Regions from separate parts of the Pectobacterium wasabiae CFBP 3304 genome, predicted to be linked through region 1. Evidence: predicted binding sites of a transcription regulator. Region 1 holds the regulator's gene; each other region holds the start of a gene.

What was found. The regulator PurR, encoded in region 1, represses purine synthesis genes. The targets are predictions, from matches to a motif close to CANGCAAACGTTTGCNTG.
Region 2: a site for PurR is predicted at 1,362-1,379, ahead of A7983_RS07950 (nucleobase:cation symporter-2 family protein). Genes of this name have one in related genera too.
Region 3: a site for PurR is predicted at 882-899, ahead of A7983_RS11875 (NCS2 family permease). Genes of this name have one in related genera too.

What each region holds. Positions count from the first base shown of each region.
Region 1 is NZ_CP015750.1:4,562,831-4,565,107, forward strand. Features, by position in the region: gene A7983_RS20730 (C40 family peptidase) at 1-242, shown strand, start outside; gene cydH (cytochrome bd-I oxidase subunit CydH) at 341-430, opposite strand; gene purR (HTH-type transcriptional repressor PurR) at 821-1,846, shown strand; gene cfa (cyclopropane fatty acyl phospholipid synthase) at 2,155-2,277, shown strand, end outside.
Region 2 is NZ_CP015750.1:1,778,294-1,780,570, forward strand. Features, by position in the region: gene A7983_RS07950 (nucleobase:cation symporter-2 family protein) at 1-1,304, opposite strand, end outside; gene recG (ATP-dependent DNA helicase RecG) at 1,472-2,277, opposite strand, start outside.
Region 3 is NZ_CP015750.1:2,608,472-2,610,748, forward strand. Features, by position in the region: gene lpxP (kdo(2)-lipid IV(A) palmitoleoyltransferase) at 1-106, shown strand, start outside; gene A7983_RS11870 (hypothetical protein) at 367-657, opposite strand; gene A7983_RS11875 (NCS2 family permease) at 1,028-2,277, shown strand, end outside.

The sequences.
Region 1 (2,277 bases):
TGTACCATCTGCGCGATGCCGCTCCGATTAAAAAGAGTGAACTGGAAAGTGGCGACCTGGTCTTCTTCCGCATCAACAATCGTGGGGCAGCCGATCATGTCGGGGTTTATTTGGGAGAAGGCAAATTTATCCAGTCGCCGCGTACAGGCTCAGATATTCGTATCAGCAAACTGAGTGAGGACTATTGGCAGGAGCACTATGTTGGAGCGCGGCGCGTGGTGACACCACAGACTATTCGTTAAGAGATAGGGGCAACCTACGTCGAACAGCAGTGATGCAGACACGTTTTATGCACCACAAACGTGTCTGCGTGCTTAACTAATGCGGAAGCACCGAGCGGTTAGTTCAGCACCGCAACAAAGCTAAATGCGATGATCACGGCCAACGAGCCAACGGTTGTCAGCAGAGACATCTTCAGATTTGTATCCATAAACCACTCCTTATTAGCGAACAAGTTTCATCTGAAACTTCCTCTGAAAAAAAGACACCACCATTTGCAGCAGAACCCACAGGGCAGTTAAAGCCACAAATAATAGGGTTATTACGATTCTTTCATAATTCTAGCGAAAAATCTCCGACGAATGCATCACTAATAGTATAAATTAGCCCTTTCACTTTCATGATAAATCGGACACAATCCGCTGTTTATGAAAGCGCTGCGTATCAGTCGAAAAACGTCAAGCCAGATCCCTTCGGTATAACATTCGGCACTCTCCTTCTGAAATCCTGTTTTTTAGCTTAGAAGAAGAACTTTAAACGTAGGCAAACGATTAACAATATACTTACGTCTGTAACAGGTAAGTTCAGGAGTCATTTTTAGATGGCAACGATTAAAGATGTGGCAAAACGTGCTGGCGTTTCCACCACAACCGTATCGCACGTGATTAATAAAACACGTTTCGTCGCCGAAGAGACTAAGGCAGCCGTCAGGGCAGCAATCAAGGAATTGCACTACTCGCCCAGCGCCGTCGCCCGCAGCCTCAAAGTTAATCACACTAAATCTATCGGCTTGCTGGCCACATCCAGCGAAGCACCCTATTTCGCTGAGATCATTGAAGCAGTCGAAAACAGTTGTTATGCCAAAGGCTACACGCTGGTGCTGTGTAATTCTCATAACGACATCGGCAAACAGCGCGCTTATCTCTCGATGCTGGCGCAAAAACGCGTCGACGGCCTGCTGGTCATGTGTGCCGAATACCCGCCAGAACTCTTGGGCATGTTGGAAGATTATCGCAGCATTCCCATGGTCGTCATGGACTGGGGACAAATGCACAGCGATTTCACCGATACCATCATCGATAACGCCTTTGAAGGCGGCTATATGGCGGGTCGCTATCTGATTGAACGCGGCCATCGGGATATCGGTGCCATCCCAGGAATACAAGAGCGCAACACGGGCAACGGACGCTACCTTGGCTTTTTAAAAGCGTTGAAGGAAGCCGACATCGCCGTGCGCGATGAATGGGTCGTGCGAGGCGATTTTGAACCGGAATCCGGTTATAAAGCCATGCATCAGATTCTCGCGCAAAAACAGCGGCCCACCGCCGTATTCTGTGGTGGCGACATCATGGCGATGGGTGCCATTTGTGCGGCAGACGAATTGGGGTTACGTGTACCACAGGATATTTCGGTGATCGGTTATGACAATGTGCGTCACGCACGGTTCTTTACACCGGCACTAACCACCATCCATCAGCCGAAAGAGCGTCTGGGCCAATCCGCCTTCTCTATGTTGCTGGATCGTATTACCAGCAAGCGCGAAGATGCACACGTCATTGAAGTGCATCCGACGCTGATTGAGCGCCGCTCGGTTGCCGACGGCCCGTTCCGCGATTATCGCCGCTAACCTCGACAATTCAACACACACGATTTTCTTATACCTATCCGCTTTCCCTCTCTGCTTCAGCCAATTCTCTTGTATATTGGCTGAAGCGACTCTAAACTGAACTTTGCGTTTCAGTTTCACTGATAAAACCCAAAATAGTGATGGCCGCACTTCGGTAAACAGGTACGCATTTTTTGCCAATGGGCACCCCGTTTACGCGCAAATTTCTTCTTCATTTTTCTCTGGTGACAGCCGATACATCGGCTGCGGTAAGTGCTGTCCAGGTATGTTTTTCCATACTTTCACACGTGAAAAATTTAGGAGACATCATGGGTACACCTTATGCAAAAGAACAGCGTAGCCATACCTCGCCCTGGTTCAAAATCATGCAGGAAAGGCTAACCGCTGCGGATATCACCATTAACGGCTCTCGTCCTTTTGACATCCACGTG
Region 2 (2,277 bases), 2.3 Mb from region 1:
ATCCAGTCTGGTGCGAATTGTAGAATTAACGGCTGCTGCGATACACCAAGACCGACAGCCAGTGACAGTGCAATGATCATGATCGCACGGCGGTTCAGCGGCTCACGAGAGACAATGCGCACACCAGAGGCGGCGATCGTACCAAACATCACGATGGTTGCGCCGCCCAGAACCGGCTCCGGAATATGCTGTACAAATCCGCTAACAGCAGGGAATAGCCCTAGAGCGATCAGCATCAGTGAAACCACGAAACCGACATAGCGGCTGGCAACACCGGTAAGCTGGATGACACCGTTATTCTGGCCGAAGCACGAGTTAGGGAAGGTATTGAACACGGCGGAAAGGCATGAGTTCAGGCCGTTTGCCAGCACGCCGCCTTTCAAGCGTTTCATGTACAGTGGGCCTTTGACCGGCTGCTCTGAAACGTCGGAAGTCGCGGTGATGTCACCGATGGTTTCTAACGATGTCACCATGAAGACCAACATCAGCGGGATCAACAGATTCCAGTCAAAACCTAAACCGTAATACAGCGGCGTGGGCACCATGATGACCGTATCGTGTGGCGCTGGCGTGCTTTCCGGCAGCATGCCCATCAACCAGGCACCCAGATAACCTACCGCCATGGCAATCACCAGCGACGCGACGCGCAGGTAAGGGTTACGCTGGCGGTTAAGCAGAATAATCACCAGCAATACCACACCCGCTAATAATAAGTTTTTGGGCGCGCCGAAGGTGTTATTACCCATTGCGGCATAGCCGCCACCGATGGAGGTCAGGCCGACCTGGATCAGCGACAGACCAATGATCATCACCACAATGCCGGAAACCAGCGGGGTAATGATACGGCGGGTTAAATGCAGGAAGCGTGAAAGAATGATTTCGGTGAAGGAAGCAACCATCAACGTACCGAATAGTGCCGCCATCATGGTGGGAACGTCTGCCCCACCGTTCTTCAGCGCCAGCCCACCCATAATCAGCGGCGTTACGAAGTTAAAGCTGGTGCCCTGAATAGACAACAGACCAGAGCCGACAGGGCCCCAGGTTTTAATTTGTAGAATAGAGGCCAGACCGGAAGCGAAAAGCGACATGCTGATGATGCGCTGTGTGTCCTGAGCGGGTAAACCCAGTGCCTGACAGATCAGTAGCGCGGGGGTGATCACCGCAACAAACATGGCCAACAGATGCTGGCTGGCGGCGAACAGCGTTTGCGGCAGCGGCGGTCTGTCTTCAAGACGATAGATGAGTTCACTGCGCTGAGGTGCGGCAGCGGCTTCTGTTTGGGACGTTTCCGTGGTGGTAGTCATGATGTAAGTTGGCGTTCCTGAAACGACAAAGAGCGCATTTTAATGATCTCTTTGTCGAAAGCAAACGTTTGCCAACTCATCTTTTTGATATGAATTTCGTCTAATTCACAAAACTCTATTATTTAAGAGGATATTTTTTAGGGGAAATGAAGAATGCGCTGCTGCGATCAGGCGTTGGTGTAGCGTGCGCGCTCAGGTAGCCAGCGTTCAATTAGCGCGATGGCATGCTCGGGATAGTGCTCATGCAGATGACGAGCAACGCGGTGTACCTGCGGAATCAAATCCCGATCGCGCAGGAGATCGGCTACTTTGAACTCGGCATTACCCGTCTGCCGTGTACCTAACAATTCCCCCGGCCCACGAATTTCCAGATCGCGCTGGGCGATGACAAAGCCGTCATTGCTATCGCGTAGTACCTGGAGCCGTTTCTGTGCGGTTTTGCTCATCGGTGTTTTATAGAGTAGTACGCAGTGAGAAGCCACCGCACCACGCCCGACGCGCCCGCGCAATTGGTGCAGTTGCGCCAGACCCAGACGCTCCGGGTTCTCAATGATCATCAGGCTGGCATTGGGGACATCGACACCGACCTCGATAACGGTAGTTGCCACCAGCAGTTGCAACTCCCCCTGTTTAAAGGACTGCATCACCGCCTGCTTTTCCTGCGCTTTCATGCGGCCGTGAACCAATCCAACCTTGAGATTCGGCAAAGCAGCCTTCAGCTCTTCGCTGGTGGCTTCTGCTGCCTGTGCTTCCAAGAGGTCGGATTCTTCAATCAGCGTGCAGACCCAGTAAGCCTGTCGGCCTTCCTGCTGACAGGCACTATTCACCCGTTCGATGATGTCGCTGCGGCGTGAATCCGGTATAGCGACGGTGGTGACAGGGGTTCTGCCTGGTGGCAGTTCATCAATGACGGATGTATCCAGATCGGCATAGGCCGTCATCGCCAGCGTGCGGGGAATCGGTGTGGCGGTCA
Region 3 (2,277 bases), 2.0 Mb from region 1:
GAATAAGGTGATTGAGAAAGAAATCATGCGCGCGCCTGAACAGTATCTCTGGCTGCATCGCCGGTTTAAAACTCGCCCGGCAGGCGAAGTATCACTCTACGCTTGATGGTTGGGTGACGTAAAATCGTGTGAAATGGGGCGGCGCTTTAGCACCATCCTGTCAGGAAGGAAGACAGTTGTTATCTTGGTACAGAAACAAAAATGGCCGCCGGATGGCAGCCATTTTAGGGTGGTTAACGTACCGAGTACGATTAACGGAAGATAGCGTGGGGGTTAACACCGCGATAGGTTTTGCCCAACGCTTTTAATATTTGATTGATTTTGCGGACAACGCGCATCTTTTTTATCCCCACGATTCTTAAATAATTATTGGTTGAAAGTACCAAAGTTGATGTGGATGTTTTCAAACATAGCGATGATTTTGTTCAGCAGTTTCATGGTCAATTCCTCGTTGTTAGTTAATTTGTTTTCTGTGATGCTGTTCACGTTTTTAAGAATACTCGCACTGATACGACTGGTCAACTTTTTTGTGACGCTAATCACAAAAAAATGAACGATCAGTTTGTGAGGAGTAAACCGCTGTTTTGATTTCCGTCTAAAAATCTTTTCTGTTTTTTCTTCATACTGGCGCGCTTTCAGCGAGTTGCCTGATTGCACGGTACGTGTACCGACTGCGCATTTCCTTAACGGAAAGATGAAATGAGATAGGTAAATTGTCTCGATTAGCAGTTGAAATAAGCGCAGGGGAAGCGGGATAATCGTGCGCTTCGCATTACCTGGCGCTGTTCATCCGGTGATGTTTTACTTCCGCTTGTTTTATACAGCATTGTTTTGATACCGCTTGTTTTGCTAGAGCAACGTTTTCCGGTTTTGCATCCAGCGAGTTAATCGTTTGCGTGCGGAGCCATAAGGTTCATGGCGCGTTATGTTCATTGCTAATTCGTGTGCTGATGCGCTCGCGGGGCAAGGCCGCGAGAACCGTTCAGAATTGATCGTAAATAATAATGGCATTTCAGGGGATTCCACTATGTCAAACACCACCCGTCAGGCAGAGAATGCGGCGCGTCCGCAAGGCGCGCTTGACGCTTTTTTCAAAATTACACAGCGTGGCAGTAACACGCGTCAGGAAGTGTTAGCTGGTCTAACGACGTTCCTGGCAATGGTTTATTCGGTGATAGTCGTACCGAGTATGCTGGGCAAAGCCGGGTTCCCGCCAACTGCCGTGTTCGTTGCAACCTGTTTGGTTGCCGGGCTGGGGTCGTTGCTGATGGGATTGTGGGCTAATCTGCCGATGGCAATTGGCTGTGCAATTTCTCTGACGGCGTTCACCGCCTTTAGTCTGGTGCTGGGGCAACAAATCAGTATTCCCGTGGCGCTGGGGGCGATCTTCCTGATGGGGGTACTGTTTACCATCATTTCTGTTACGGGCATCCGCTCCTGGATCTTGCGTAATCTGCCGCTGGGCGTAGCGCATGGCACAGGGATTGGTATCGGTCTGTTCCTGCTGATTATTGCCGCCAACGGTGTTGGGCTGGTCGTAAAAAACCCGATTGACGGCCTGCCGGTCGCGCTGGGTAATTTTACCTCTTTCCCCGTTGTGATGTCCCTGTTGGGATTAGCGGCGACCATTGGTTTAGAAAAACGTCGCGTACCGGGCGGTATTTTGCTGGTTATCGTCGTGATCTCTATTCTAGGGCTGATTTTTGATCCGAATGTAAAATATGCTGGCTTCTTTGCATTGCCGAGCCTGACAGCAACTGACGGCTCGTCGCTGATCTTCAGTCTGGATATCATGGGCGCGTTGCAGCCTTTGGTTCTGCCGAGCGTGCTGGCGTTGGTAATGACAGCGGTGTTCGATGCTACGGGAACCATTCGTGCGGTAGCCGGGCAGGCGAACCTGCTGGATAAAGACGGGCAAATCATCAACGGCGGTAAAGCATTGACCGCAGATTCCGTGAGCAGCATTTTCTCCAGCCTGGTTGGGACGTCACCGGCGGCGGTCTACATCGAGTCCGCAGCGGGTACAGCGGCTGGCGGTAAAACAGGCTTAACCGCGACTGTCGTGGGCGTGCTGTTCCTGTTGTTGCTGTTCGTGTCTCCGTTAGCGTATTTGGTTCCTGGTTATGCTACTGCCCCTGCGCTGATGTACGTCGGCCTGCTGATGTTGGGTAACGTCTCCAAACTGGATTTTGATGACTTTGTGGATGCCATGTCCGGTCTGGTCTGTGCCGTATTTATCGTACTGACCTGTAACATCGTGACTGGCATCATGCTGGG